DNA from 3 places in the Nonomuraea sp. NPDC049649 genome. Region 1 is predicted to be linked to each of the others. Evidence: riboswitches for the same ligand, from Rfam matches in the RefSeq annotation. Region 1 holds a riboswitch; each other region holds the start of a gene.
The links. A riboswitch is a leader RNA that binds a small molecule or an ion and turns the genes downstream of it on or off. The one in region 1 is predicted to bind cobalamin.
Positions count from the first base shown of each region.

Region 1 (9,305 bases):
AGCCGAGGGCCCCTGGACCGGCCCCAGCCCGGCGATCCAGGGACGCAGGCCGGGGTAGGCGTCGAGCAGGTCGATCCGTACGTCGCGGTCGGCGCCGTGGGCGGCGGCCAGGATGAGGTCGCGGGCGGCTTCCTCCGACGGCGCGACCACGGGGCCGATGACGCGGTGGGGGCCGGCGTTCCGGGCCACGGCGTAGCCGCCGTCGGTGACGACCGCGCGCTCGGCCGAGGACAGCAGGGCGGTCAGCGCCTTGCTCCGGTCGGCGCCGGTGACCTCGGCGTCCAGGGCGAGGAGGGCGGCGTGGTCGTCCGGGGTGGCCACGCGGACCGCGGGCGACGGCGTAGACCTCGCCCGCCTCGAACATCAGCCGCCATTTGGCCTCGTCGGTGGCCCAGCCGCGATCGCTTTCGAGCCGCTTGCACAGAGGCAGGTCCTCGGGACCGAGAAGGCGAATATCGCTCACGTCCGAGAACCTACATCTCCCGCCGCCCGCCGCGACCGCACCACGTTGGTCATCGCCCACCGCCTGTCGACCATCCGCACCGCCGATCGGATCGTCGTCCTGGGCGACGGCCGCGGCGCCGAGACCGGCACCCACGCCGGACTCCTCACCCGCTCCGGCGCCTACACCCGCCTCCTCGCCACCCAGCTGACCAGCTGATCGCCTCAGACGCGGCCCGGGAGGAAGGTCACGCTTCCTCCCGGGCCGCGCGGGCACGCAGGCCCAGCAGGACGTCGACGGCCAGGAAGGCGAGCAGGGACAGGCCCATCAGCGGCAGGAACCAGCCCACGGCCGCGACGACGAGGACCAGGGGCGCCAGGACGGCCCAGTGCAGCCGGCGCCAGCCGCCGCGCGGATACGGCCTGCCGAAACCCCGAGTGGGACGGCGCTGCCACCACATCCGGTACCCGAGCACGATGAGCGTGATCACCCCGGCCGCCAGCAGCATCAGCACGATCTGGTTGGCCAGGCCGAACAGCAGGCCCATGTGCCCGTCGATGCCCCACTGGGTGAGCTTGGCGGCGAGGTTGTAGTCGGCGAAGCGCAGCACGTCCGTGACCTGACCGGAGCCGGCGTCGACGGCGACCTGGTCGAGGCGCTGCGGGACCGTCTTGTCGATCTCCTTGACCACGTACGGCGCGCCCGGCTCGGCGGGCCACACGATCTCCAGCGGGCCGGACAGGCCCTCGCCCGCCGCGGCCCGGGTGACCTGGTCGACGTCCGCGGTCGTGCCGCCGTGCTGGTGGCCGGTGCCCTCACCGGCATGAGCGGCGTGGTCGCCGGAGGACGTGCTGAGCACCGGCGTCGTCCAGCCGAGCGCCGCACGTACCTCGCCGACGTTCTCCCCGGCGTACTTCGACCAGGTCAGGCCGGTCGCCGACAGGAAGAGCAGGCCCAGCACCGCCCACAGGCCGACGGACCCGTGCCAGGACAGGCGCCGGCGCGCCCCCGACAGCGACCGGTCGGGGGCGAGCAGGCTGCGCAGCCGGCGGGTACGGCGGCGCCTGGTGACCCAGAGCGCCAGGCCGCCCAGCGCGACCACCCACAGCCAACCGGCCGCCAGCTCGCTGTAGAGCCGGCCCGGCTCGCCCAGGTGCAGGTGACGGTGCAGGTTGGAGATCCAGGCGCGGACCGGGAGAGCGCCCGCGCCGCCGTAGCTCTCCAGCGTGCCGCGCACCTGGCCCGTGTAGGGATCGACGAAGACGGCCAGCTGGGTGCTTTCCGGCAGGCCGGGCACGTCCATCAGGACGTGTGTGCTCTCGTTCGCCCCGCCCGGGGTGCGCACCGCGGTGACCTTCCCGTCAGGACGCGCGGTCTGCGCGGCGGCGACCTGCCGGGTGAGCGGCAGCCGCTGCTCGCCTACGGGAACGGTCAGCTCGTGGCGGTGCACGACCTGCTCGATCTGGAGGGAAGCGGCATACAGCAGGCCGGTGGAGGCGGCGACGAGCAGGAAAGGGGCGATGAGGATTCCGGCGTAGAAATGCAGGCGGAGGATGAGCGGCTTGAGTGAGGCCCAGACCGGCGACGGGCCGGGGGAGGGTTCGGGGGCGGCGTCAGGGCGTGTTTCGGTAGAAGTCATGGGGTCTCCGTGGAAGGGCGCGCGCCACGACGGGTGCGCGCCGCCGCGAGAAGGTGTGTTCGGCCGTACGTGGGGACGGCGGGGAAACGGGGCGGCCGGCCGCGGCCGTGAAACGGGCTTACGGCCCTGTCAGAGAGCGGCGGCGAACGGGGGAGGCCCGTGGCGGCGCAGGCTGGCGGCGAGCAGGAGCCGCCGCAGCCGGGCAGGCTCGTGATCCACCCGGGGGCGGAGCGGCTGCCGTCCGGTGACCGGCGGGACGGCGAGCAGGAGCAGCAGCCGGGCCCAGAGCACGCTCAGCGAGGTGACGGCCAGGTGCGCGATCATGGCCAGGGCGGCCTCGCCGCGCTCCAGCCACCACGACGACAGCAGAGCCACCGCCGCGTGGACCAGGAACATGCCCACCCCGCTGTCGCCATGGACATGGGTCAGCGGAACCGGCACCGGCTCGGCGCCGACGGTGAACAGGCAGTGCATGCCGTACTGGGCGGCCGAGCAGGCGGCGAGCAGCACGCCCCCGCCGCGCTGACAGGCTCCGATGGCGTACGCCCCGGCCCAGGTCAGCATCAGCGCCGGCACCAGGACACCGGGCGCTATGGCGGCGCCACCGGCCAGAACGTGCATCCCGGCCGACACCAGGACGCAGGCCACGGCGAACACCGTGGCACGCAAGGCACGTAGGAGGGGCCTGCCGACATGCACGTGCCAATCGTTCCACGCAGGCGTGCCGCTGACACCCCGCGAAGCCTGTACGGAGCGGTACGCGGTGAGTCGCCGCAGGCTGAGGGCACACCGGTCGTGAACCTTTCACGCCGATGCCGGACAGCCGCGTCACCAGCTGCGGATGTACGATGCTGCTCTCGCGGAGCAGCTGAGGAGGGTCGTGAACCTGGCCGAGCAGGGGGAGGGGTTCGCCGCGTTCTGGCAGGAGCGGCACCTGTGCACTCTTTCGACCGCCCGCTCCGCCGGGCCGCCGCACGTGGTGCCGGTGGGGGCGACCCTGGATCTGGAGACCGGCATCGCCCGCGTGATCACCTCCGGGACCTCGTACAAGGCCAGGCTCATCGGGGAGACCGGCGCGCCGGTGGCGCTGTGCCAGGTGGACGGCCGCCGGTGGTCGACGCTGGAGGGCCGGGCCGTGGTACGGACCGAACCCGAGCAGGTCGCGGACGCCGAGCGCCGCTACGCCGCCCGCTACAAGCCGCCCCGGCCGAACCCGTCCAGGGTGGTCCTGGAGATCGAGGTCACTCGCGTGCTGGGCAACGCGTGATCACAACGGGCGGTTGACGTGGGCGACCCGCCAGCCGTCCCTGGTGACGGTAAGCCGGGTGGTGGACAGGGGAGCCAGGTCGAAGCGGGCGGCGCCGAGCGGGCCGAGCCCGAGCGCGTGAGCCAGCGCCGCCCGGATCGTGCCGACACCGCAGACCACGACTCCGTCCGGCTCCTCCCGCACGCCGTCGAGCCAGCGCGCCACCCTGGCGGCGTGCGCGGTCAGCGGCTCACCGCCGTGCGGAGCGGCGCCGGGGTCTGACAGCCACAGGGCGAGCGCGTCCGGCTCTTCTTCCGCGACTCGCTCGTACGACAGACCGCCCCACCGGCCGCAGTCCGCCTCCGCGAGCGCGGCCGTCTCACGCACCGCCAGCCCCAGCGCAACGGCGGTCTGCCGCGCGGCGCTCACCGGAGCGACCCAGGCCGCCGTGACCCCGGCGAACCCCGCCGAGGCCACGACGACGGCCCGGGTCAGGCTGGAGGGGTCCGCGTCCTCGTCCGTGGGGAAGCAGGAACCGCGCGTACCCGGGGTGGTGGCGTGCCGGATGAACAGCACGTCAGCCTGGCGCGGCGGCGCCCACCGGAGCCGCGCCGCGCTGGGCCGCCCGGTCGCAGGCCCAGCCGAAGAGCGCGCCGAAGGCCGCCCAGAAGACGAGTTGGGTGCCGATCGAGGCGAGCCGGAACTCCCACAGCAGCGTGCCGGGGAAGCCGTCGGGCACCTCGTCGACCGTGGGCAGCAGCACCCAGGCGGCCACCACCGGCAAGAGGAACGCCACCACGGAGGCGAGCCATCGGGGCCACGGTCCGGCGTGGACGCGGCGGGACGTCGCCACCGCGATCGCCGCCGCGGCCAGCCCGACGAGGACCATCACCACGTACAGGAAGGTCCGGCTGTCGATGGTCTCGGGGTCGCCGACGGCAGGCGGGTTGGCCGGATATTTCAGGAATGGGACGAGAATGACCGCGACGAACGCCGTCCCCGCCGCCGCCAGCGCCAGCAGCCCGTCCGACCGCGGCCCGACCCGCCCGCGCAGCCCGGCGAACACCAGCGCGAAGATCCCGCCCACGGCCACCCCGTACAGCCCGGTCGCGAGGAACAGCCCCGCCTTCTGCACCGGCCTGCTGACCTCGGCCTCCGAGCCGTGGCCGTGCGAGTGCCCGTCCGCGGCCTCTTCCAGCGCGATCGCCGCGTCCACCTGCGGTTCCCCGAAGGCGAAGGCGAATCCGCCCGCGATCAGTCCGGCCAGGAGCCCCAGGAGCAGGCCCCTGACCACGAAGGTCCGTACCACGCCGTCCCCTAGTGGCACGGCACGCCGAGCAGGTGCCGCCCGTCGTGCATCAGCTCGTGCAGGAAGGCGCCCGTCTGCGAGACCGCGCCGTTGTCCATCAGGACGAGGTACGCCACGAGCAGCAGCACAGGCACGGCGAGCAGCCAGGGGCCGAGCCGTGGAAAGGGAATGGCAGACGGGGTGGACAGCCCGCTCATCGATCCTCCTCAGGGTTGACGCGTCCCATGTACCGAGGTCACGGCTGCCAAGCGACCTGGCTCCCGGGATCTGCGTCCCGGATACAGTGGCGCGTCCGCACCGGCTTCTCACCGGATTTCCCTTGGACAACCGTGAAATCCACCGGAACGTATCCTTTCTCCCCGTCCCCGTCAATGTGCCCAGGCTGTTCCGAAGGTGCAGGAACATCTATGAGACGATGCCGGACGTAGGCGACGGCGGAACGAGGAAGCCGGTGTGAATCCGGCGCGGTCCCGCCACTGTGACCGGCGAGCGGACCCCGAACACGCCACTGCCCGTGCGGGTGGGAAGGCCGGGGCGAGCGCTGACCCGGGAGCCAGGAGACTCACGCGGTCGCCTCCTCGAAGAAATTGGGGCGGATCTCCCCAAGAGAGGACGGTGGCCGCCATGCCACGATGCCGACACGACGCCATTTCCCCTGCTCGGCGTGGGCGCCTGCTTGACCGATCCCGCCCTGTCACGCCGGTCAGGAAAGGCTCCGCCCATGACGAGCTCACGCTCGCTCCCTTTCACGATCCTGCTGGTCGTCGCGCTGATGACTGGATGCGGCACCGCGCAGGTCTCCCCGCCCCGGCCCACCGCCGCCGGCTACCCGGTCACGGTGACCAACTGCGGGGTGACCACCACGTACCAGCGGCCCCCGCAGCGGGCGGTCACGATGAACCAGCACGTCACCGAGATCATGCTGGCCCTCGGGCTGGAGAGGTCGATGGCCGGCACCGCCTTCCTGGATGACCGCATCCCGCCCGAGTACCGAGCCGCCTACGACAGCGTGAAGGTGCTCGCGGAGGAGTATCCGTCGTACGAGGTCCTGCTGTCGGCCGAGCCCGACTTCGTGTACGGCGGGTTCCGCAGCGCCTTCGACGAGGGAGGGCGCAGCAGGGAAGCGCTGGCCAAGGCCGGGATCGACGCGTACCTCAGCCTGGAGGCCTGCCCGGACGGCCCGGTGACCGTGGATCTCCTGGAGGAGGAGATCCGTACCATCGGCCGGATCTTCGGCGTGCGGGACCGCGCCGAACGGCGCGTCGCGGAGATGCGCGCCGTGCTGGAGAGCGTCGAGGAGAAGGTGCGGGGCGCCGAGCCGGTCAAGGTGTTCGTGTACGACAGCGGCGACAAGACAGCGTTCACCGCGGGCGGGGCCGGCATCGGCAACGACATGATCAGCCGGGCCGGGGGCGTGAACCTCTTCGCCGACCTGGGCAAGGCGTTCGGCGACGTGTCGTTCGAGCAGGTGGCCGACCGCGCGCCCGAGGCGATCGTCATCTACGACTACGGCGACCGGCCGGTGGCGGACAAGAAGAGGTTCCTCCTGTCCAGCCCGGCGCTCAAGGACGTCCCGGCGATCAAGCAGCAGCGGTTCGCGGTGCTGCCGCTGTCGGCCACGGTGCTCGGCGTCCGGGTGCCGGAAGGGGTCGAGTCGCTGGCCGGGCAGCTCCACCCGGACCGCTTCTCGTGACCGCGCTCGCCGCCGCCGTGCCCCGCCTGCCGTACGCGCTGGTCCTGACCCTGCTCGCCGCCCTCGTCCTGGCAGCGGCCACGGCCGGGATCGCGGCCGGGTCCGTCCCGCTGGCCGCCGGCGAGGTGTGGGGCATCCTCGCCCACCGGGCCGTGCCCGCGCTGGTCGACCCCACCTGGCCGCCGGTCAGGGAGACGATCGTGCTGGACGTGCGGGCGCCGCGCGTGCTGCTGTGCGGCGTCGCCGGGGCGGCGCTGTCGGTCTGCGGGATGGCCCTGCAAGCCCTCGTGCGCAACCCGCTGGCCGACCCGATGCTGCTGGGCGTCTCGTCCGGGGCGAGCGTCGGCGCGGTGCTCGTCCTGGTCCTCAACCTCACGGTGTTCGGCGCGTTCTCGCTGCCGCTGGCCGCGTTCATCGGGGCGCTGGGCGCGCTGACGCTGGTGTACGTCCTGGCCCGCTCCGGCGGCCGGATGACCACGGTCCGGCTCATCCTGGCCGGGGTGGCGACGGCCGAAGTGCTCTCGGCGATCGCCGGCTACCTCATCGTCACCTCCGGCGACCCGCGCAAGACCGAGTCGGCGATGCGCTGGATGCTGGGCGGCTTCGGCGGCACCTCCTGGGACCTGGTCCCGATCCCGGCCGCGGCGGTGCTGCTCGGCACGGTGGCGCTGCTCGGCGTGTCCCGCCCGCTCGACCTGCTGCTGGCGGGGGAGGAGGCGGCCGCCTCCCTGGGGCTGAACGTGCACCGCTTCCGCGCCTGCCTCTTCGTCCTCGTCGCCCTGATGGTCGGCGCCGTCGTCGCGGTCAGCGGCGCCATCGGGTTCGTCGGGCTGATGCTCCCGCACATCGTGCGCCTGCTGACCGGCGCCGGGCACCGGCGGGCGCTCCCGGCCGCCGCGCTGCTGGGCGCGGCCTTCCTGATCGCCGCCGACCTGGCGGCCCGTACGGTGATCGCGCCGGAGGAGATCCCGGTCGGCATCCTGACGGCGCTCGCCGGCGGCCCGTTCTTCCTCTGGCTGATGCGGCGGAAGGCGGCCTCATGACGCCCGGTCACCTGCGCGCCGAGCGGGTGGGCGTCGCCGTCGCGGACCGCGACCTCGTACGCGACGCCGTCCTCGACCTGACGCCCGGCGAGGTCGTCGCGCTGACCGGGCCCAACGGCGCGGGCAAGTCCACCCTGCTGCGCACCTTCTACCGCGCACGGCGCCCCACCTCGGGGCGGGTGCTGCTGGACGGCGAGGACATCTGGCGGATGAGCGGCCGCCGGCTCGCGCGCCGCCTCGCCGCCGTCGTGCAGGAGCCGCCCGGGGAGTTCGAGCTGAGCGGGTACGAGGTCGTGGCGATGGGCCGCAGCCCGTACAAGAAGGCTTTTCAAGGCGACGACGACGGCGACCGGCGGATCATCATGGACGCCCTGGACGCGCTCGGCGTCACCGCGCTCGCCCAGGCGCCGTTCGACCGGCTGTCGGGCGGGGAGAAACAGCGCGTCCTGATCGCCCGCGCCCTGGCCCAGCAGACCGGCACGCTGGTGCTCGACGAGCCCACCAACCACCTCGACCTGCGCCACCAGCTCGACGTGCTGCGGCTGGTGCGCGGCCTGGGCGTGACCGCCGTGATCGCCCTGCACGACCTCAACCTCGCCGCCGCCTTCTGCGACCGGATCTGCGTGATGCACGCCGGTCAGGTCGTCGCCGACGGCCCGCCCGCCCAGGTCCTCACCCCGGCGTTACTTGCCGAGGTGTACGAGGTGACGGCGGACGTCCACGCCCACCCCCGCACCGGCGTCCCGCAGATCAGCGTCCACCCCGACCAGGAAGGCCCTTCATGATTCCTGCACCCACCCCACCCGTCGCCCTCCGCCGGGCGGACGGACGGCTGTGGATCGAGACCGGCCCGATATACGCCCGGGAGGCCAGGTGACATGAACCGGTTCCGACCAGACCGCTGCCCGGGCGTGCTCCGCCCCTGGCCCGCCGCCGACGGGCTGCTCGTGCGGCTGCGTCTCCCCGGCGGCAGGGTCTCCGCGACGGCGCTGCACGCCCTCGCCGGGGTCGCGGAGCGGTACGGGGACGGGCACGTTCATGTGACCACCCGCGCCAACCTGCAACTACGCGCGATGCCCGGCACCGGACGCCTCCCCGACGAGGTGATCACCGCCCTGGAGGCGACCGGCTTGCTGCCCAGCCGCGCGCACGACCTGGCGCGCAACGTGCTGGCGTCCCCGCAGACCGGGCTGGCCGGCGGCCGGGCCGACCTGCGTCCCGTGGTCGCCGCTCTGGACGCCGCGCTCTGCGGCGACCCCGAGCTGGGGCGGCTGCCCGGCCGGTTCCTCTTCGTCCTGGATGACGGCCGCGGGGACCTGCTGGACCGCCCGTGCGACCTGGGCCTGGTGGCGCTCGGCGACGGGTCGGCCCAGCTCCGGGCCGGTGACGGGTGGTGCCCTGTCGTTCCTCTGCGGAAGGCTCACACGCACCTCGCCGACCTCGCCCGGCGCTTTCTCGACGTACGCGGCACGGGCCCGGAGGCTCCCTGGCACGTCGCCGAACTACCTGAACCGTTGATCCAACCGGTCGCCCGATCCCGTGACGTCCCCGCCGCGGCCCCGCCCCTGCCCTTCGGCCCGGTCCCCGGAGGCGTTCACCGGAAGGTGCCGGAGGAAGGGCTGGACCGCGCCGCCGTGGCACGGCTCTGCGCCGCAGCCCCCGAACTCGTCGTCACCCCCTGGCGTGGCGTCCTGATCCCCGAGGAAACCCGATGAACCCGATACCCGACACCCTGCCGCGCCGGCCGAACCGCCGCTACGCGTACGTCGACCGCGGACCCCAGATCTACCTCGACTCGTTCGCGACGATCCGGCGCGAGGCCGATCTGTCCGCGGTGCCGGCCGACGCCGAGAAGCTGGCCGTCCGGATGATCCACGGCAGCGGCCAGATCGACCTGACCGACGACCTCGTCATCCACCCGCGCCTGGTGCCC
Region 1 is NZ_JBFAOH010000021.1:16,168-25,472, forward strand. It holds gene AB0J42_RS24250 (hypothetical protein) at 1-321, opposite strand, end outside; gene AB0J42_RS24255 (hypothetical protein) at 509-661, shown strand; gene AB0J42_RS24260 (PepSY domain-containing protein) at 690-2,081, opposite strand; gene AB0J42_RS24265 (hypothetical protein) at 2,211-2,750, opposite strand; gene AB0J42_RS24270 (pyridoxamine 5'-phosphate oxidase family protein) at 2,923-3,348, shown strand; gene AB0J42_RS24275 (histidine phosphatase family protein) at 3,349-3,903, opposite strand; gene AB0J42_RS24280 (CbtA family protein) at 3,905-4,636, opposite strand; gene AB0J42_RS24285 (CbtB-domain containing protein) at 4,645-4,833, opposite strand; cobalamin riboswitch at 4,866-4,995, opposite strand; cobalamin riboswitch at 5,033-5,226, shown strand; gene AB0J42_RS24290 (ABC transporter substrate-binding protein) at 5,358-6,329, shown strand; gene AB0J42_RS24295 (iron chelate uptake ABC transporter family permease subunit) at 6,326-7,372, shown strand; gene AB0J42_RS24300 (ABC transporter ATP-binding protein) at 7,369-8,157, shown strand; gene AB0J42_RS24305 (nitrite reductase) at 8,251-9,087, shown strand; gene AB0J42_RS24310 (precorrin-8X methylmutase) at 9,084-9,305, shown strand, end outside.

Region 2 (9,305 bases), on a different contig from region 1:
ACATGGACGCCCGCGAGACCCGCTCCTTCCGCCGGGTGAAGATAATCGGCTGCGGTTCCGCGTACTACTCCGGCCAGATCGGCGCGCAGCTGATCGAGGAGCTGGCCCGCATCCCGGCCGACGCCGAGCCCGCCAGCGAGTTCCGCTACCGCAACCCCGTCGTCGAGCAGGACACCCTCTACATAGCGATCAGCCAGTCCGGCGAGACGTACGACACGCTCGCCGCCGTGCAGGAGCTCAAGCGCAAGGGCGGCCGGGTGATCGGCATCGTCAACGCGGTCGGCAGCGCCATCGCCCGCGAGGTCGACGGCGGCGTCTACCTGCACGCGGGCCCGGAGGTGTCGGTGGCCTCGACCAAGGCGTTCACCTCGACCGCGGTGGCGTTCGCGCTGCTGGCGCTCCACCTGGGCCGGGTGCGCGACCTGTCGCCGGCCGACGGCCGGCGCATCTGCGAGGGCCTGCGCAGGCTGCCCGACCAGGTGGAGGAGATCCTCACCCAGGGCGACAAGATCGCCGAGCTGGCGCGCAAGTACGCCAAGCACGCGGGCATGATGTTCGTCGGCCGGGTCCGCGGCTACCCGGTGGCCCGGGAGGGCGCGCAGAAGCTCAAGGAGATCTCGTACGTGCACGCCGAGGCCTACCCGGCCAGTGAGCTCAAGCACGGCCCGCTCGCGCTGATCGGCCCGGAGATGCCGACGGTGGCGATCGTCCCCGACGACGAGCTGCTCGACAAGAACCTCACCACGCTCGGCGAGATCCGCGCCCGCGGCGGCAGCGTGCTGATGGTCGGCCACCGCGAGCCGGACGCCAAGCTGGCCGAGGACTGCATCGTGGTGCCCAAGAACGAGATCGAGCTGGACCCGATCCTGCTCACGATCCCGCTCCAGCTCTTCGCCTACCACGCCGCGGTGGCGCTGGGCAGGGACGTCGACAAGCCCCGCAACCTGGCCAAGAGCGTTACGGTCGAGTAGCGGAAAGGCGGGGTTAGCAAACCCTTACCGTTCGGCTGGGTCATAGTCGGAATCCCGCCCGTGTCGCCCGCGGAGGTGAGCGCCTAGGCTCGAAAAGGTGCCTCAGTCAGACCCTCACACTCCCAACCCCGACACTCCCAATCTCGCCCGGATGTACGACTACCTCCTCGGCGGGAAGGACAACTTCGCGGTCGACCGCGAGGCCCTGGACCGGCTGGCCGACCTCATCCCGGAGGCGGTGCCGCAGGCGCGCGCCGCCCGGGGGTTCCTCCAGCGCGCGGTACGATACGCCGCCGCGCAGGGCGTCGACCAGTTCCTGGACGTGGGCAGCGGCCTGCCCACGCAGGGCAATGTGCACGAGGTGGTCCCGGACGCCCGGGTCGTCTACGTCGACCACGACCCGGTGGTGGCCGAGCACGGGCGGGCGCTGCTGGGCGACCGGGACCGGGCGGTCTTCGTCGAGGCCGACCTGCTCGACCCGGTGCGGATGCTGGACCAGGCCGCCGCCCACCTCGACCCGGCCCGCCCGGTCGGGGTGCTGCTGGTGTCGGTGCTCCACTTCGTGCCCGACAGCGTGAACCCGCACGCCGTGCTCGCCTGCCTGCGGGGTGCGCTGGCGCCGGGCAGCCACCTGGCGATCGCGCACGCCACCTCCTCGGGCGACGCCCCGGCGGGCGGCACCCGCCGGGGCCCGGAGGAGATCCAGGCGTTCTTCGGCGACTTCGTCATGGTCGAGCCCGGCCTGGTGCAGGCCCACGAGTGGCGGCCCGACCGGCCGCGGCTGGTCGGCGGCACCCGGCTGCCGCTGCTGGCCGGGATGGCCTGGAAACCTTAGCGGGTGATATCCGGCATGTGTAACTCTGTGTGATCTGTCAATAACCTGAAGTGGATACTTCGGGGGAGGCGGTTCATGCGGCGAAGGCGGTTCCTCACATCGGGCCTGGGAGTGGCCGCCTGCCTGGCGGGCTGCGGCCGGTCTGCGGGGAAGCCGCCCGGCTCGTACGAGATCCTGCCCGGCGGCGAGCGCTGGGGGCGCGTCGCCGACGCGTTCGCCCGGGCGGCCCGCGCGGAAGGCTACAAGGTCGGCGGGCCGGGGCCGGTCACCACGCTCACCGTCACCGGGCTGCCCGCGCTCGCCGCCGCCGCGCTGAACGCGGCCGAGTCGCCCCTCGACGGCGCCACCCCGCTCGCCCGGCTGGCCGGCGAGGTGGGGGTGGTGCTGGTGCCGCAGGACTCGCGGTTCGCCACCTTCGACGCGTTCGGCGCCCACCTGCGCGCCGGTCCCGCCGGGACGCCGCTCGCGGGCGGGCCGCAGGGCTCGCCCGACCATCTGCTGTTCGGGCTCATCGCCCGGGGACTCGGCGCCGACACGCGGCAGGTCGACTACACCGGCTACCCCGGCACCGCCGAGGCCGCGGGCGCGCTGCTGGCCGGGCGCGTCGCCGCCGCGGCCGGCACGCTCGCCGGCTGGCGGCCCTACATCGACGGGGGCCGGGTGCGGGTGCTGGCCGTCTCGTGCGCCGAGCGGTTCCCCGGGGTGGACGCGCCCAGCCTGCTGGAGTGCGGAGTCCGGGTCAACTTCACGAGCTGGAGCGCCGCCGTCGGGCCCGGCGACATGCCCGAGACGGCCCGCGCCGCGGCCGTCGGCATGTGCGAGGAGGTGACCGGCTCGCCCGGCTGGCGCCGCACCTGCCAGGAGGGCGGCTGGTCGGTGGTCCCGCTGGCCGGGGAGCTCTTCGCCGCCTGGGTCGCCGCCGAGATCCGCCGCACCAAGACCGTGCTCCAGGACCTCGGCCTCCTCGAAAGCGGCAAGGGCACAACATGATGTGGTGGTTGCGGAAGCAGCCACTAGATGTAGGATCACGTTCGTTCGCCGGTCCGCCCCCGCCCGGGGCGGCGCAAAAGGGAACCCGGTGCGAATCCGGGGCTGCCCCGCAGCGGTGAGCGGGAACGACCGCCGTCAACGAGCACTGGAAGCCATCCGGGAAGCGACGGCCAGTAGGAGTGTGCCAGACGCCCGCGAGCCCGAAGACCTGCCGGCGATCCACCATGTCCAGGGCCTCGAGGGAGGGCCCGGGGGCGTAGCGGCGCGCGCCGCCGTGCTCTCGCGTGCCCTCACGGGGCCGAGCTCGCGAGGAGAGAGCACGTGACACAGATCGTCGAGGGTGACCGGCGGCAGGCCATCGAGGAGGCCGCCGCCCGGGTGATCACCGACCCGGCGAACTCGCGGGTGGCCGCCGGGCTGCTCGCCGAGGAGATCGCCGAGGAGGCCGCCGCGGAGGGGGTGCGGACGTTCTCCGAATCCGTCGCCGCCACCCACGCGGCCGGGCTGATCCAGGACGGGCTCGCGGAGTTCGTCGCCGCGCACGCCGCCGAGCTGGACGCGCTCGTCCGCGACGAGGCGGACGGCCGCTTCGAGTACTTCGGGCTGCGCACCGTCTACGACCGCTACCTGCTGCGCCACCCCGTCAGCCGGGCCGTGCTGGAACGGCCCCAGCACTTCTTCCTCCGCGTCGCCTGCGGGCTGTCGCGGACCGTCGCCGAGGCCGCCGAGCTCTACCGGCTGATGTCCAGCCTGTCCTACCTGCCCAGCTCGCCGACGCTGTTCAACGCGGGCGCGCGCCGCCCGCAGCTCTCGTCGTGCTTCCTGCTCGACTCGCCGCGCGACGAGCTGGAGGCGATCTACGAACGGTACGGTCAGGTCGCCCGGCTGTCGAAGTACGCGGGAGGCATCGGCATCTCGTGGACCCGGATCCGCTCCCGCGGCTCGCTGATCCGCGGCACCAACGGCCACTCCAACGGCATCGTCCCGTGGCTGCGCACCCTGGACGCCTCGGTCGCCGCGGTCAACCAGGGCGGCCGGCGCAAGGGCGCCGCCTGCGTCTACCTGGAGACCTGGCACGCCGACATCGAGGAGTTCCTGGAGCTGCGCGACAACACCGGCGAGGACGCCCGCCGCACCCACAACCTCAACCTGGCCAACTGGGTGCCCGACGAGTTCATGCGCCGCGTCGAGGCCGACGAGGTCTGGTCGCTGTTCGACCCGAAGGAGGTCCCCGACCTGCCCGACCTGCACGGCGAGGCGTTCACCCGCGCCTACCGGGCCTACGAGGCCGAGGGCCGCCACGTACGGCAGATCCCGGCCAGGACCCTGTACGGCCGGATGATGCGCACGCTCGCGCAGACCGGCAACGGCTGGATGACCTTCAAGGACGCGGCCAACCGCACCTCCAACCAGACCGCCCGGCCGGAGAACGTCATCCACCTGTCCAACCTGTGCACCGAGATCCTGGAGGTCACCAGCGACGGCGAGACCGCGGTCTGCAACCTCGGCTCCGTCAACCTCGCCGCCCACCTCGACGGGCACAGCGGCCTCGACTGGGAGCGGCTGCGCGCCACCGTCCGCACCGCCGTGCGGTTCCTGGACCGCACCATCGACCTCGGCTTCTACCCGACGCCCGAGGCCGAGAAGGCCAACCTGCGCTGGCGGCCCGTCGGGCTCGGCGTGATGGGGCTGGCCGACGTGTTCTTCGCACTCCGCCTGCCGTTCGACTCGCCGCGGGCGCTGGAGCTGTCCACCCGCATCGCCGAGGAGATCGCGCTGGCCGCCTACGACACCTCGGCCGACCTGGCAGCCGAACGCGGGCGGCACCCCTCGTACGACGACACCCGCGCCGCGACCGGCGTGCTCCACCCCGACCACTACGGCGCCGCCGGCTCGCCGCGCTGGGACGCGCTCCGCGAGAAGATCGCCGTCACCGGGCTGCGCAACTCGCTGCTCGTCGCCGTCGCGCCGACCGCCACCATCGCCTCCATCGCCGGCTGCTACGAGTGCATCGAGCCGCAGGTGTCCAACGTGTTCAAGCGGGAGACCCTGTCGGGCGAGTTCCTCCAGGTCAACCGCTATCTCGTGGCCGACCTGCGGGAGCGCGGGCTGTGGACGGACCGTACCCGCGACGAGCTGAAACGCGCCGACGGCTCGGTGCAGCAGGTGCCCGGCATCCCCGACGACCTCAAGCTGCTCTACCGCACCGCCTGGGAGCTGCCGCAGAAGGCGCTCATCGACCTGGCCGCCGCCCGCCAGCCCTACGTCGACCAGGGGCAGTCGCTCAACCTGTTCATGGCCGCGCCGACCATCGGCAAGCTCTCGTCGATGTACGCCTACGCCTGGAAGCGGGGCCTGAAGACCACGTACTACCTGCGTTCCCGCCCGGCCACCCGGATCGCGCAGACCACCGTCCAGCAGGCCTGCTCGCTGGAGAACCCCGACATCTGCGAAGCCTGCCAGTAAGGAGACCTGCTCATGCTGCTCGACCCCGGAATGGACCTCACCCTGCGCCCGATGCGCTACCCGGACTTCTACGAGCGTTACCGGGCCGCCATCCGCAACACCTGGACGGTGGAGGAGGTCGACCTGCACTCCGACGTGGCCGACCTGGCCCGGATGACCGCCCAGGAACGGCACCTGATCAACCGGCTGGTCGCGTTCTTCGCCACCGGCGACTCGATCGTCGCCAACAACCTGGTGCTCAACCTCTACCAGCACGTCAACGCCCCCGAGGCCCGGCTCTACCTGAGCCGGCAGCTCTTCGAGGAGGCCGTGCACGTGCAGTTCTACCTGACGCTGCTCGACACCTACCTGCCCGACCCGGACGAGCGGGTCAAGGCGTTCGCCGCGATCGAGCACATCCCGTCGATCCGCGACAAGGCCGAGTTCTGCTTCCGGTGGATCGACTCGATCGGCGACCTGAAGCGCCTGGAGAGCCCCGCCGACCGGCGGCGGTTCCTGCTCAACCTCATCTGCTTCGCCGCCTGCATCGAGGGGCTGTTCTTCTACGGTGCCTTCGCGTACGTCTACTGGTTCCGCTCCCGCGGCCTGCTCAGCGGGCTCGCCACCGGGACGAACTGGGTGTTCCGCGACGAGTCCATGCACATGGAGTTCGCCTTCAGCGTCGTCGACACCGTCCGCGCCGAAGAGCCCGGCCTCTTCGACGACGAGCTGACCGAGCAGGTCGGCCGCATGATGGAGGAGGCGGTCGCCGCCGAGCTGGCCTTCGCCCGCGACCTGTGCGGCGACGGCATGCCCGGCATGTCCGCCGAGCAGATGCGCGCCTACCTGGAGTACGTCGCCGACCAGCGGCTGGCCAGGCTCGGCATGCCGAGACGCTACGGTTCCGCGAACCCGTTCGCCTTCATGGAACTCCAAGACGTACAGGAGCTGGCAAACTTCTTCGAACGCCGCGTATCCGCTTACCAGATCGCAGTCGAGGGCAATGTGACCTTCGACGAGGCTTTCTAGATCTTCAGGAGGTCGCTTCACGTGCATGTCCCCGGCGCCTGGCTGAACCTGGCCGCCGCCGTGATCGGTGCGGTCCTCGGCCTGGAACTGACCCGGCAGATCCTGATCCGGGTGGGGCGCAAGTGGCCGGTCAGCCGCCGGCTGGTCAAGCGCTGCCACTGGCCGGCGGTGGCGACGGCCGCGCTGATGACCTTCAACATCATGTTCTACCCGCTGATGATCGGCACGACCCCGCAGGAGCGGGCGTTCGGCGAGTCCGTCGAGCGGGTCATGACGTTGCTGATCATCGGCGCGGTGACCTGGCTGCTCATCCGGGTCATGTACGCCTTCACCGACGTCGCGCTCGAACGGCTCGACCTCGTCGAGGGCGAGCGCAACCTGCGGGCCCGGCGCTTCAAGACCCAGATCACGCTGGTGCGCCGGGTCACCACCGCCACCGTCGTGGTGATCGCGTTCGGCTCGATGCTGTTCACCTTCCCGCAGGTGCAGGCGCTCGGCGCCGGTCTGCTCGCCTCCGCCGGCATCGCGGGCGCGGTCGTCGGCATCGCCGCCCAGCCCACCCTCGGCAACATGCTCGCCGGGCTGCAGCTCGCCTTCAGCGACGCGCTCCGCCTGGACGACGTGGTCGTGGTGCAGAAGGAGTGGGGCAGGATCGAGGAGCTCACGCTCACCTACGTCGTGGTCCGGCTGTGGGACGAACGGCGCCTGGTCCTGCCCGTCTCCTACTTCACGCAGAACTCGTTCGAGAACTGGACCCGGCACGGCAGCCGGGTCCTCGCCGTCGTCTACCTGCGGGTCGACTGGTCGGTGCCGGTCGAGCGGCTGCGCGAGGAGCTCTACAAGTACCTGCAGACCAACCCGCTCTGGGACCAGAAGGACTGGACCCTCCAGGTGACGGACGTGCAGTCCAACGGGCTGGTCGAGCTGCGCTGCCTGATGAGCGCCGCCGACTCGGCCTCCGCCTGGGACCTCAAGTGCGACGTCCGCGAGTTCATGATCGGATTCGTACGGGAGAACTACCCCGACGCCCTGCCCCGCTTCCGCGTCGACCTGCCGGAGCCCCCTTCCGCCAGGAAAACCGCTGGCGCTGAAAGCGATCATCCGGTTACGGTTCCGAACACCGGCCCTGAAAGAAGAGGGCCGCGGGCACCGATCTGACCGGCGGGAGTGGCGACCCCCGGCCGGACACGGCCCTCGCCCCGGGCACGGCTACGCCGGCCCGGCCCGGGGCCATTCGGGTCTTCAGAAAATACCGCTCCGAGAGCGGGTGATCATCCGGCGCTGTACTCCAGGTCGATGGAGTCCGTGTGGGAGCTCCACGTCAGATTCAGGCGCCAGCAGCCGGGCTCCGGCAGGTCGACCGCCGAGGGGCCGGGCCCGTGCTCGATGGTGATGCGGGTCGGCTCGCCCACGCCGTTCAGCCGGGCCTCGATGAGCAGCGGCTCGGACGGGGTCACCGGCACCTTGGAACGCCACAGGATCTTGTTGCCCCGGTCCGGCAGCGGCGGGCTGTGCAGGGGATAGCCGAACAGGACGGCGAGCATGTCGCCGCGGCGGCTCGACGCGTAAGGCGCTTCCGCGCCGGGGCTGAAGCCCGCCCGGGCCCAGAGCGGCACTTCGCCCTTGATCACCCGGGATTCGCACGGCGGTGTGGCCGTCTGCTGGGTCGGCAGGCAGGCGGCGGTGAGAAGGACCGCTGCCGCCGCCATGACGTGGTGCGAGCGCATCGAGCGGACCCCCGGGGGACGACGGATGGCGGCAGATCACCGCCAACGTACTCCAGCGAAGGGGTTGCTGCCTATCCCTCGATACCTCAGTCCTCGTAAGGGTGTTCGCGTGCGTACCAGACCCAGGCGGCCAGCACGGCGAAGAGCAGGGCGATGATCGGCGACCCGGCCATCAGCATGATCAAGGCGGAGGACGAGCTGATGACGAGGAGGAGCGTGTAGGTCCGGCGTGACAGGTCGCGGGTCGCGGGACGGGGCAGATGTCGCGCGTTGGTGTGGAGGGATTTGGCGAACTCCGGATCCTCGGCTCGCAGGCGGCGCTGGATCTCGTGCAACTCGTCGCGTTCGCTGTCGTCGAGCACGGCACACCTCCTTGGGTGCGCGCCAGGTGCGGGTCTATCCACCCGGTGCAAAATACATCGTAACACGATATATCCTAGATCCATGGGCGCCCACCAGGAGACAGAGCCCCTGTCGAAGCAGGACTTCGAAGCGCTCGCGCGGTTCCGCTACGGCATCCGCAGCTACCTGCGCTTCAGCGAGGAGGCGGTGCGCGCCGCGGGCCTCGCCCCGCAGCAGTACCAGCTCATGCTGGCGCTCAAGGGCTTCCCCGGCCGCGACTGGGCGACCGTCCGCGAGCTGGCCGACCGGCTGCTGCTGCGCCACCACAGCGTGGTCGAGCTGGTCAGCCGCGCCCAGCGGCAGGGCTTGGTACGCCGCAGCGCGCACCCCGACGACGGCCGGGCCGTGCGGGTGCTGCTGACCCCCGAGGGGGAGCAGGTGCTGGCCCGCCTGAGCGCGCTGCACCGCGACGAGCTGCGCCGCATCGACACCATGCTCACCCCGCCCACCTGGGGCGAGAGCGAGTGAGGAGAGATGTCATGGAGACGCTGCCCTCGGAACACGCCTACCTGCGCGACCAGATCACCGGCCGGGCCCTGCGCGTCCTGCGGGCCGCCGACGCCGGCCGATGGCCGCACGGGGAGCTGACGGCGCTGGCCGGCTACCTGCGCGCCGAGCTCATCAGGCAGGTCACCGACGAGGAACGGCTCATCTTCCCGGACCGGGAGCACACCCCCGAGCTGTCCCGGCTGGCCCGCGACCACGCGCGGCTGCGCGCCTGCGTGGACGTCATCGCCGGCGCCGCGCGCGGCTCCGGCACCCGGTCGCCCGCGACGCTCTCCACGATCGTCCGCGACCTGCTCGCCCAGCTCGACCACCACTTCGCCATCGAGCAGCTCGTGCTGGCCACGCCGGGCGGGCGGCTCACCTCCACCGCCGCGCTCGGCGCCCACCCGCACCGCTGGT
Region 2 is NZ_JBFAOH010000010.1:188,870-198,174, reverse strand. It holds gene glmS (glutamine--fructose-6-phosphate transaminase (isomerizing)) at 1-971, shown strand, start outside; gene AB0J42_RS16515 (SAM-dependent methyltransferase) at 1,069-1,806, shown strand; gene AB0J42_RS16510 (tripartite tricarboxylate transporter substrate-binding protein) at 1,882-2,796, shown strand; cobalamin riboswitch at 2,829-3,027, shown strand; gene AB0J42_RS16505 (ribonucleoside-diphosphate reductase subunit alpha) at 3,118-5,262, shown strand; gene AB0J42_RS16500 (ribonucleotide-diphosphate reductase subunit beta) at 5,275-6,270, shown strand; gene AB0J42_RS16495 (mechanosensitive ion channel family protein) at 6,292-7,428, shown strand; gene AB0J42_RS16490 (hypothetical protein) at 7,542-7,997, opposite strand; gene AB0J42_RS16485 (DUF3040 domain-containing protein) at 8,084-8,359, opposite strand; gene AB0J42_RS16480 (MarR family winged helix-turn-helix transcriptional regulator) at 8,442-8,867, shown strand; gene AB0J42_RS16475 (DUF2249 domain-containing protein) at 8,879-9,305, shown strand, end outside.
Region 2: it holds a riboswitch for cobalamin, as region 1 does, so the genes downstream of both, AB0J42_RS16505 (ribonucleoside-diphosphate reductase subunit alpha) here and AB0J42_RS24290 (ABC transporter substrate-binding protein) in region 1, are expected to answer to the same signal.

Region 3 (9,305 bases), on a different contig from region 1:
AGCCGCGCCAGCACGCCCGCGGTGATCTCCCGGTCGCGGCGGCTCTCCCGTCCGAGGTAGGGGATGTACGGGGTACGTCCGAGCAGCGCGTAGTCGAAGACCGTCATGTCGGGCGGCAGGGCGGGCGTCTGCGGCGCGTAGGCGATCAGCCGGGCCCGTTCGCGGGGTTTGAGCCCGTGGCCGGGCCGCCCTTCGATGGCCACCTCCCCCTGGTGGTCGAGCACGCCCATGACGGCCTTGAGCAGCGTGGACTTGCCGGCGCCGTTGGGCCCGATGACCGCGAGCCACTCGCCCCGGTGCACGTGCAGGTCCACCCGGTGCAGCACGTCGCGCCCGCCGAGCCGTACCGACAGTGATTCGGCCCGGATCATGTCGCGGTCCCCCGCGTCATGCGCAGCACGGCCACGAAGAACGGCGCGCCGACGAACATGGTGACGACCCCGATGGGCAGCTCGGCGGGGGCGATGACGGTCCGCGCGAGCAGGTCGGCGAGGACCAGGAAGGTCGCGCCGCCGATCAGCGAGAGCGGCAGCACGCTGCGGTAGGAGCCGCCGGCGAGCCGCCGCACCACGTGCGGCACGACGATGCCGACGAACCCGATGAGCCCGCTGACCGCCACCGCGGCGGCGGTGGCCAGGGAGGCGGCCAGCAGCACCACGAACCGGACGCGGGCCGCCCGCACACCGAGCGCGCCGGCCTCCTCGTCGCCGACCGCGAGCACGTCCAGCATCCGCCCGTGCACCATCAGCACCGCCGCGGCGACGGCCGCGTACGGCAGGACAAGCCGGACCTGTTCCCAGCCGCCGCCGACGTCGCCCAGGATCCAGGAGTAGACGCGCCGCAGCTCCTCGACCCCGAGCTGCTGCACGAACGTCTGGACCGCGGTGAGGAACGAGGTGACGGCCACCCCGGCCAGCACCAGCGTCGCGGTGCCCCCGTTCCTCCCGGCGGCGCTGCCCAGCCCGTAGGCGAGGAAGACGCCACCGACGGCGCCGACGAACGCCGCGACGGGCGTGCTGGGCGCCGAGTCGGGCAGCAGCACGACGGCCACGGTGGTGGTCAGCCCGGCCCCGGCGGCGGCGCCCAGCAGGTACGGGTCGGCCAGCGGGTTGCGGAAGACGCCCTGGTATCCCGCCCCGGCCATGGCCAGCAGCCCGCCGACCACGGCCGCCAGCAGCACCCTGGGCAGCCGCAGCTCGTACAGCAGCCCCTGTTCGACGGGCGCCAGCCCGGAGTCGACGGACACCAGCGGCAGCCAGTCGGCGACCTGGAGGACGACCTGCCAGGGCGCGATGTCGGCGGCGCCGCCCAGCAGCCCGGCGATCATGACGGCGGCCAGCAGCGCCAGCCCCACGAGCAGCGCGCCCGGGCGGGCCCGGGCGGGCTTGACCTGCGCCACCGGGTCCTGCGCCCGCCCGGTGGCCTGCTCGGCGAGCACTACTCCGAGGCCGTCTTCGCCACCGCGTCACCGATGGCCTTCGCCAGGTCGACGACGCGCGGCCCCCAGCGGGAGGCGATGTCGTCGTCGAGCTCGATGACCCGGTCCTTCTTGACGGCGGTGAGGTTCTTCCAGCCGGGGCGCTGGGCCAGGGTCTCCTTGTTCTGCCGGCAGCACTTCACGTCGGCCAGGAAGATCAGGTCGGGGTCGGCCTGGGCGATGAACTCGGCCGACAGCTTGGGGTAGCCGCCCGCCGCGTCCGGTGCCTCGTCGGCGATGTTGGTCAGGCCGAAGAGGGCGTAGATCTGGCCGATGAACGTCTTGGACGTGAGCGAGTACGGGGTCTCGTCGAGCTCGTGGTAGTAGGTCAGGCCCTTCCCGGCGGCGGCCCCGGCGGCCAGCTCGTCCAGGGCGGTCTTCATGCCGTCGACCACCTCCTCGGCCTTGGCCAGGTTGCCGGTGGCGGTGCCGAGGTCGAGGATCTCCTGGTACGCCTCGTCGAGGGTTTCGGCGGCGGGCTCGTGCAGGACGGGGACGTTCACCTTGGTCAGCTCGGCGACCACGTGGTCGATGTCGTCGCTGACCACGACCAGGTCGGGCTTCTGGGCGACGATCGCCTCGACGTTCGGCTTGAAGCCGGACAGCTCGGTCCTGGGCGCCTCGGGCGGGTAGTTCGACTGGTCGTCGACCGCGATCACCTGGGGGCCGGCGCCGATGGCGAAGAGCGACTCGGTGTGGACGCTCGACAGGGAGACGATGCGCTCGGGCTTCTTCTCGATGGTGACCTTGCCGTTGGCGGCCTCCACCGTCACGGGGAAGCCGGCGCCGGTCTCGGTGGTGGCGGTCTGGCTGGTGGCGGGGGCGGGGTTGGCTGTCGTGCCGGTCTGGCCGCAGCCGGCCAGGAGCAGCGTTCCCAGCAGCGCGCCCGCGAGGGCCTTGCGTACGGGCCTCACGAGAGAGTCCTTTCACACTGTCGGAACCGAGAGACCCGCGATAAGCGACGGATCACCCTTTTCCACGAGGGATGATGACGTCACGCAGTGGCAGGCGACCTGGCTATGACAGTTGCGGGACAGCGCCGGACTCTCACCGGACTTCGCTGCGGCACTGCGCGTCGGACAAACGCTATCAATCCTCCTTTAGGCGTCGGCGTCAAGGGGTACGGAGCTGGATCTCCGCCTCCTCGATCACCTGCTGGAGGTGGAGGCCGCGGGCGGCGTCGAGCGGATGCCCGCCTTCCCGGACCGTGCGGGCGAACTCCTCGGCCACCAGGGGCAGCGGATCGCCGCCCGGGGTCAGCACCGCGGTGCCCTTCCTGCCGTACACGGCCGCGGTGGCGGGCGGCGGGTCGCCGGCCGCGGCCTGGGTCAGCGAGATCTCGCTGACCGCGCCGCCCTCGTGCTCCAGCAGCAGCCCGGTCCAGCGCAGCGGGTGGCCGTGGGCACGCACCCCGGTGATGCGGCCGAGCGCGGCGTCCATGAGGTCCAGCATGTGCGGCCCGGCGTCGAGCAGCGCGCCCCGCTCCAGCCGCCACGGGGTGGCGAACGGATGGTCGCCGGTGAGGACGCCGGAGATGTTCGCGGCGTGCCCGCCGAACGGCTCGATCTCACGGCACCGGTCAAGGAAGGCCCGAGTGCCCGCCGCGTACCGCAGGGTGAGCACGAGCTGGCTCGGCACGCCCGACTCGGCGACCGCGTCGGCGAGGCGGCGCGCGCTCGCCAGCGAGTCGCCGAGCGGTTTCTCCAGCAGCAGCGCCTTGCCCGCCCGCGCGGCCCGCACCGCGAGCTCCGCTTGGACCGCGGGCGGCACGCAGAACGCGAACGCCTCGCACGCGTCGAACAGCTCCTCCAGCCGCTCGTACACGGGCGCGCCGAGCCGCGCGGCCGACTCGGGCCTGCGCGCCCAGACGCCGGCCAGCCTGGTGTGCGGGCCCGCGGCCAGCATAGGCGCGTGCGCCATCTCGGCCCACGGTCCCGCTCCGACCAGCCCGACGGCCACCGGCTCCATCGTGATCCCTTTCCACGTGATCAGTCCCGATTCGTGACCCTACTCGGACACGCGCGATGACACGATGCCGTCATGATCACTTCCAACCGGCCTCTCGTGCCCTTCGTCGCGGGTGCCGTGGTCCTCCAGATTGCGTTATGGGCCGAAACGAGCCTGGCCGGCGTCTTCCTCGTGTTCCTGGACATGGATGGCCTCCTCGACGTGTTGCCGGTGATCCTGCTGGCAGGCCTGCTGGCGCTCCTGCTGCCGGTGCCGCTGGGCGTGCTGGTGGACCGGGTGGCACGCCGGTCGGCGCTGGTCTGGTCGGGAGTGGCCGGGGCGGTCGCGCTCGGCTCGCTCGTGCCCGCCGTCCTGACCGGCACGGTCACGCAGGTTCACCTCATGCTGGCGCTCGGGGCCGTGATGCTGGTGGCCTTCACGAGTGTGCTGTCGGTGGAGGCCTACCTCCCGGCGGTGACCGGGCGGGACCGGTTCGTGCCGGTGAACGCGCTGCTGTACGGGGTCGCCTCGGCGGGGGCGCTGATCTCCGCCGCAACCATGGGGCCGTTGTACACGCCGCTCGTAGTGACGGTGCTGGCGGTGCCCGCCGCGGGGTTCGTGGTCGCGGCGCTGCTGTTCCGGCAGGTGGACGTGGCCGAGGAGCCCGCACCGCCGCGGGCGGGGCTGTGGGGGGAGGCGGTGGAGGGGGTCCGGTTCACGCTGACGCATCCGCAGCTCCGGGCGATCGCCGTCTACCTTGTGGCGCTGTCGTTGCTGCAGCGGCTGATCGCCCGGCCAGCCGGGAGCGCGGAGGTCCTGGAGTCGATCGTCCTGCTGGCGCCCCTCGTAGGGGCGCTCGCCGCCGTCCTGTTGCACCGCCGCACGGAGGCACTCCGGCTGGCCTGGCTGGCCGTCGTGGTGACGTCGCCGTTCGCGCTGCTGTTCGCGTTCCCGTCCGGGGCCATCGGGTACACGCTCGGTGAGGCGCTGCCGCTGGCCGGAGCGGCGACGGCGGCGATCGCCCTGCTCAGCCACCGGCAGGTGATCACGCCGCCCCGGCTGCTCGGCCGCTCGGGCGGCACGCTGCTCACGCTCGTCGCCCTGGCTGCGATCCCCGGCGTCGTGCTGAAGGGTATGGCTGACCAGTATCTGGGCGATCTCGGTTCGTCGCTGGTGCCCGCGCCGGCCGCCGCCGGGGTGCTGGCGGCGGCGGTCCCGCTCATCAGATCGAGTCGGTACGAGCCTTCCAGCGACGTAGAGGAGGACACGCCGGCCGCGGGCTCCTGACGCCCGGTGCCGAGCAGGGCATGCCTGCCGCGGACACCCGGCTGCTTGAAGCGGCCTCGGAGCGGTGCCGGATGATGGGGTGATGGACGAGATGGTGCTGCTCCGCCACGGCGAGACGGAGTGGAGCAGGACGGGCAGGCACACCGGGCGGACCGACGTGCCGCTGACCCCGCGCGGCGAGGAGCAGGCCAAGGCCCTCATCCCGGTGCTCAGGGAGATCTCGTTCGGGCTCGTCCTGGTCTCGCCCGCGCAACGTGCCACCCGGACCGCCGACCTGGCCGGGCTTGGTTCGTACGAGGTCGACCCCGATCTGTGGGAGTGGGACTACGGCGGCTACGAGGGCGTCACCACCCCCGACATCAGGAAGGAGCGGCCGGGCTGGTACCTGTGGCGCGACGGCGTGCCCCCGGGCAAGACGCCGGGCGAGAGCGCCGCCGAGGTGGGCGCCCGCGCGGACCGGGTGATCGAGCGGGCCATGCAGACGGACGGGCGGGTGGCGCTGGTCGCGCACGGCCACCTGCTGCGCGTGCTCACCGCGCGCTGGCTGCGCCTGGACCCGGCCGACGGGCGGCTGTTCCGGCTGGACACCGGCACCTACTCCCGGCTGGCCTTCGAGCACGGCGAACCGGTGATCAGGACGTGGAACGCCCCGGCCGGCCGGCTCTGAGGTGCCAGAGGATCGACGGACACCCGGCCGGACGAGGCGCGACGCCGCCGTCTTCGGGCGGGGTGCGGGGAGCGACGGACGCCAGGCCGGACAGAGGCGCGACGTCCTTGGGCGGGAGCGGCGGGCGTCAGTAGGCTCCCTTGACCTCGACGATCTCGGCGAGGGGGAACTCCAGGTAGTCGCCCGCCTCCTCGCACCAGGCGTCCAGCGCGCCGCCGCGCAGCTCGCCGTGGCTGATGGTGGCGGTCAGGCCGTCGGTGAGTTTGATGCCCGCCCGGACGCCCCGGTCGACCACGAAGCCGAGCAGCGACTGCTGCGCGGTCGGCAGCCGGGTCGCCATCCGGCCGATGACGGCCCAGGTGCGGCCGTTGCGTTCGCCCGCCTGGCGGCTCTCGGCGATCAGGCGGCGGGCGTGCTCGTGCGGGTCGGGCGGCGGCTCGGCGATCAGCGGCCCGCCGGGCAGTTCGGCGTCGGGCAGTTCGGCCACCTGCCCGCCCGGCAGGAGGATGAGTTTGCCGCTGCGGGGCTCCTCGGCGCGGGTGCGCCGGATGGCGATCTCGCCGGTGTCGGCGACGGGTACGGGCGCGTACCCGGCCTCGCGGAGGGCGGCGAGGGTGCGCTCGGCGCCGGTGGCGGCGACCAGCACGGTGGGGGCGAGCAGCCGCAGCCCCAGCCTGGCCAGCCGCCGGTGGGCGGCGATCTCGGCCAGCAGCGCGGGGTCGGAGGCCTGCACGACGCAGCCGACCGTGGTGACGGTCACCTCGCCGTGGCGGCGGGCGACGTCGTGCACCAGGTACTCCAGCGGCTGCGGGATGGCGCCCACCCCGGACAGTTCCTCCAGCAGTTCGTCGGCGTCGTAGCCGCGGTCGAGGGCGCGGCGCACGCTCTCGGTGGTGAACCGCCACACCGAGGCCGCGCCCCGCGACTCGCGCTCGGCGACCCGGTCGAGCAGCTCGGCCAGCTCCGCCGACGGCGGGCCGGTCACCACCGCGGTGAGGTCGGGCCCGAACAGGGCGCTCCTGCGCACGCTGGCCAGCGCCCGGACGGACGCCTCCACCAGCGCGGGGTCGTGCTCGACCAGCGGGGCGGAGTCGTCGCTCTCGCCGCCCGCCTTGGCGGCCAGCCCGGCCAGCGCCCGGCCGAGGTCGGTGAGCGCGTCGTTGGCCACCAGGCCGAGCAGCCGGGACTCGTCGAGCACCGCCGAGGCGCACCGGTCGAGCAGGTCGGGGTCGGTCAGCGGGGCGTGCCAGCGCACGTTCGCCACCAGGCTGTCGCGGTCGGCGACGGCGGTGCCGGCGGGCAGCCGCAGCAGCGCCGCGAGCACGGCGTGGCGGATGCGGGCGATCGCGGCGCCGGCCTGCTCGTCGCCGAGGACCGTGCCGTACCGGCCGTCGATCTTACGGAGCGACGAGCGTTCCATCCGCCACCAGGCCGACAGCAGCACCCGCAGCCGGGCGGCGCTCTCGTCGAGCCGCCAGCGGTCGAACCGCTCGGTGGGCACCAGGCCGCCGGACTCCTCGTCCCAGGCGAGCAGCCGCGCCACCGCGCAGATCTCCAGCAGCAGCCGGGTCTCGTCCTCGTCGCAGCCGGTCTCCTTGGCGATCCTGCGCACCTCGCGCACGCCGACGCCGCCGGTCTTGAGCAGCGGCAGCGGTGTCTTGGAGGTGTTGTCGAGCAGGGCGGCGCAGCGCTCCACCACGTGCGGCGCGGCGAGCGTCATCAGGTGGTCGACCTCCTCGGGGTCGACGGGGATCACGGCCACTTCGGGCGGGTGCGGCGTGAACGGCGGGCGGAAGCCGGGGCCGCGCCGGCAGAGCGCCACCTCGCGCGGCATCTCGGCGACGTTCCAGCTCGACCGGTAGAGCAGGCCGTGGTCGGCCGCCCACTTCTCGGGCGTGCCGGTGGTGACGAACCTGCCGCCGTCGACGTCGCGTACGGGGCCGCGCCAGGCGAACTCGTCGAGCAGCGCGGCGGTGCCCTCGGGGGCGTGGCGCAGCAGCGCGGCCACGTGGTCGGGGTCGGCCAGGGCCGCGCTCACCCGGGCGACCGTGCGGCGCTTGCTGGCCTGGGGCGGCAGGCCGAGGTTCTGGGACAGGGCGCGCAGCGCGTCGCGGCTGATGGTCCACGAGTCGAGGTAGTGGCCGAGCGGTTCGCCGAGGCCGAGCGGCTCGCTCCAGTTTCGGGCCACCGCCTCGGCCAGGCGGATCTCGCCGTCGTCGGCGGGGCAGGCCAGCGCGTGGTCGTAGAGGTGGCCGAGCCAGCGGTCGACGTCGGCGCGCGGCGCCCCCAGGAACTCGGCCAGCCGGTCGGCGGTGGGCCGGGTGAGGACCAGGCAGGCCTCGGCGAGCTGCAGGCAGGGAAGGGGGAGGGTGCGCAGCGCCGCCATCACGGCGAAGCCGTTGGTGAGCCGCTGGGCCAGCGTGTCGAGCCGCCGGGGCCAGGGCGCGGCCAGGGCGTCAGGCCGGTGCGTCAGAACGCGGGCGAGCCTGTCTTCGTCGAGGGTCCGTAGCCAGCCGAGCAGGTGATCGTCCATCGTTCTGCACTTCCATGGGGTCGCGCGTGGAACTCACCGTGAGCCATGACCATCCACGGTAGTGCAGATCACTCCCGGTCAGGAGAGGACCGCCCACACGATCTTCCCGTGGGGCGAGAGCGCGGACCAGCCCCAGCGAAGGCTCAGTGAGTCGACGATGTGGAGACCCAGGCCGCCGGTGTCGAGAGGGCCAGAGTATCGCAGCGCGGGCACCGAGGAGCAGGGATCGGCGAAGGCGCTGGTGACCAGATTGCCGCGGCGCACCAGCGACATGTGCACGGGACCGAGCCCGCAGGGGTCGCCGGGGCGCAGGCCGTGCCGTAACGCGTTGGTGGCCAGCTCGGACACGACGAGCTGCATGTTCTCGGCCGGTTCGGTCAGGCCCCAGGCGGTGAGGACGCCGGCGGCGTAGCTGCGGGCGCAGTGGACGGATTGGGCGCTGGGAGGGAGCACGATCGTGGCGCTCGCGGCCGGCCCGGGTTCGAGGAGGTCGCTCGCCGCCTCCGGCCACCAGCCGACGGGGGGCCACCAGTCGAACGTGGTCCACTGGCCGGCTGCCGTGGTGGATTGCACATTGATCATTGTGCGCCAAACTCTCGTGCAGTTGCAAGAGCGAATGCACGTGCAGACACCGCGTGCATTCGCTACGGTTTCCCCAAAAGGTCAATCTGGTGGGAAAGGGGATCTTGGCCGCGGCCCATGATCTTTCGGCCGTGAAGTGACAGACTGAGTGCCAAGGAAACGACCAAGGAGCACCACGTGTCCATCGATCCGCCCGGTTCCGCTTCGACCGTACGGCGCATCATGCTCGGTGCGAGCCTGCGGCGCCTGCGCGAGAAGCGCGGGCTCACGCGCGACCAGGCCGGATTCCACATCCGCGCCTCCGAGTCCAAGATCAGCAGGATGGAGCTCGGGCGCGTCGGATTCAAGACACGTGATGTCGAGGACTTGCTCACGCTCTACGGCGTCGTCGACGATGCCGAACGCCGTGCTCTTCTGGAGATGGTCCGAGAGGCCAACACTCCCGGCTGGTGGCAGAACTACTCGCAGGAACTTCCGAGCTGGTTCACCACCTACGTGGGGCTGGAAGAGGCCGCGAGCATGATCCGTACGTACGAGGTGCAGTTCGTGCCCGGCCTGCTGCAGACGGCCGCGTACGCGCGATCGGTGATCCAGCTCGGCAATCCCGACGTGCCCGACGAAGGAATCGAACGCCGCGTGCATCTGCGCATGCAGCGGCAGGAGCGCTTCACCAAGAACGACGGCCCCCGGCTCTGGGCGGTCATCGACGAGGCGACGCTCAAGCGGACCATCGGCGGGCGCAAGGTGATGGCCGAGCAGCTCCGCCATCTGCTGGAGGTCGCCGCCCTGCCCAACATCACCCTTCAGGTGAT
Region 3 is NZ_JBFAOH010000028.1:367-9,671, reverse strand. It holds gene AB0J42_RS27615 (ABC transporter ATP-binding protein) at 1-371, opposite strand, end outside; gene AB0J42_RS27610 (iron ABC transporter permease) at 368-1,399, opposite strand; gene AB0J42_RS27605 (ABC transporter substrate-binding protein) at 1,438-2,391, opposite strand; cobalamin riboswitch at 2,463-2,586, opposite strand; gene AB0J42_RS27600 (Gfo/Idh/MocA family oxidoreductase) at 2,591-3,445, opposite strand; gene AB0J42_RS27595 (hypothetical protein) at 3,518-4,711, shown strand; gene AB0J42_RS27590 (histidine phosphatase family protein) at 4,794-5,378, shown strand; gene AB0J42_RS27585 (helicase-associated domain-containing protein) at 5,506-7,911, opposite strand; gene AB0J42_RS27580 (ATP-binding protein) at 7,990-8,493, opposite strand; gene AB0J42_RS27575 (helix-turn-helix transcriptional regulator) at 8,716-9,305, shown strand, end outside.
Region 3: it holds a riboswitch for cobalamin, as region 1 does, so the genes downstream of both, AB0J42_RS27605 (ABC transporter substrate-binding protein) here and AB0J42_RS24290 (ABC transporter substrate-binding protein) in region 1, are expected to answer to the same signal.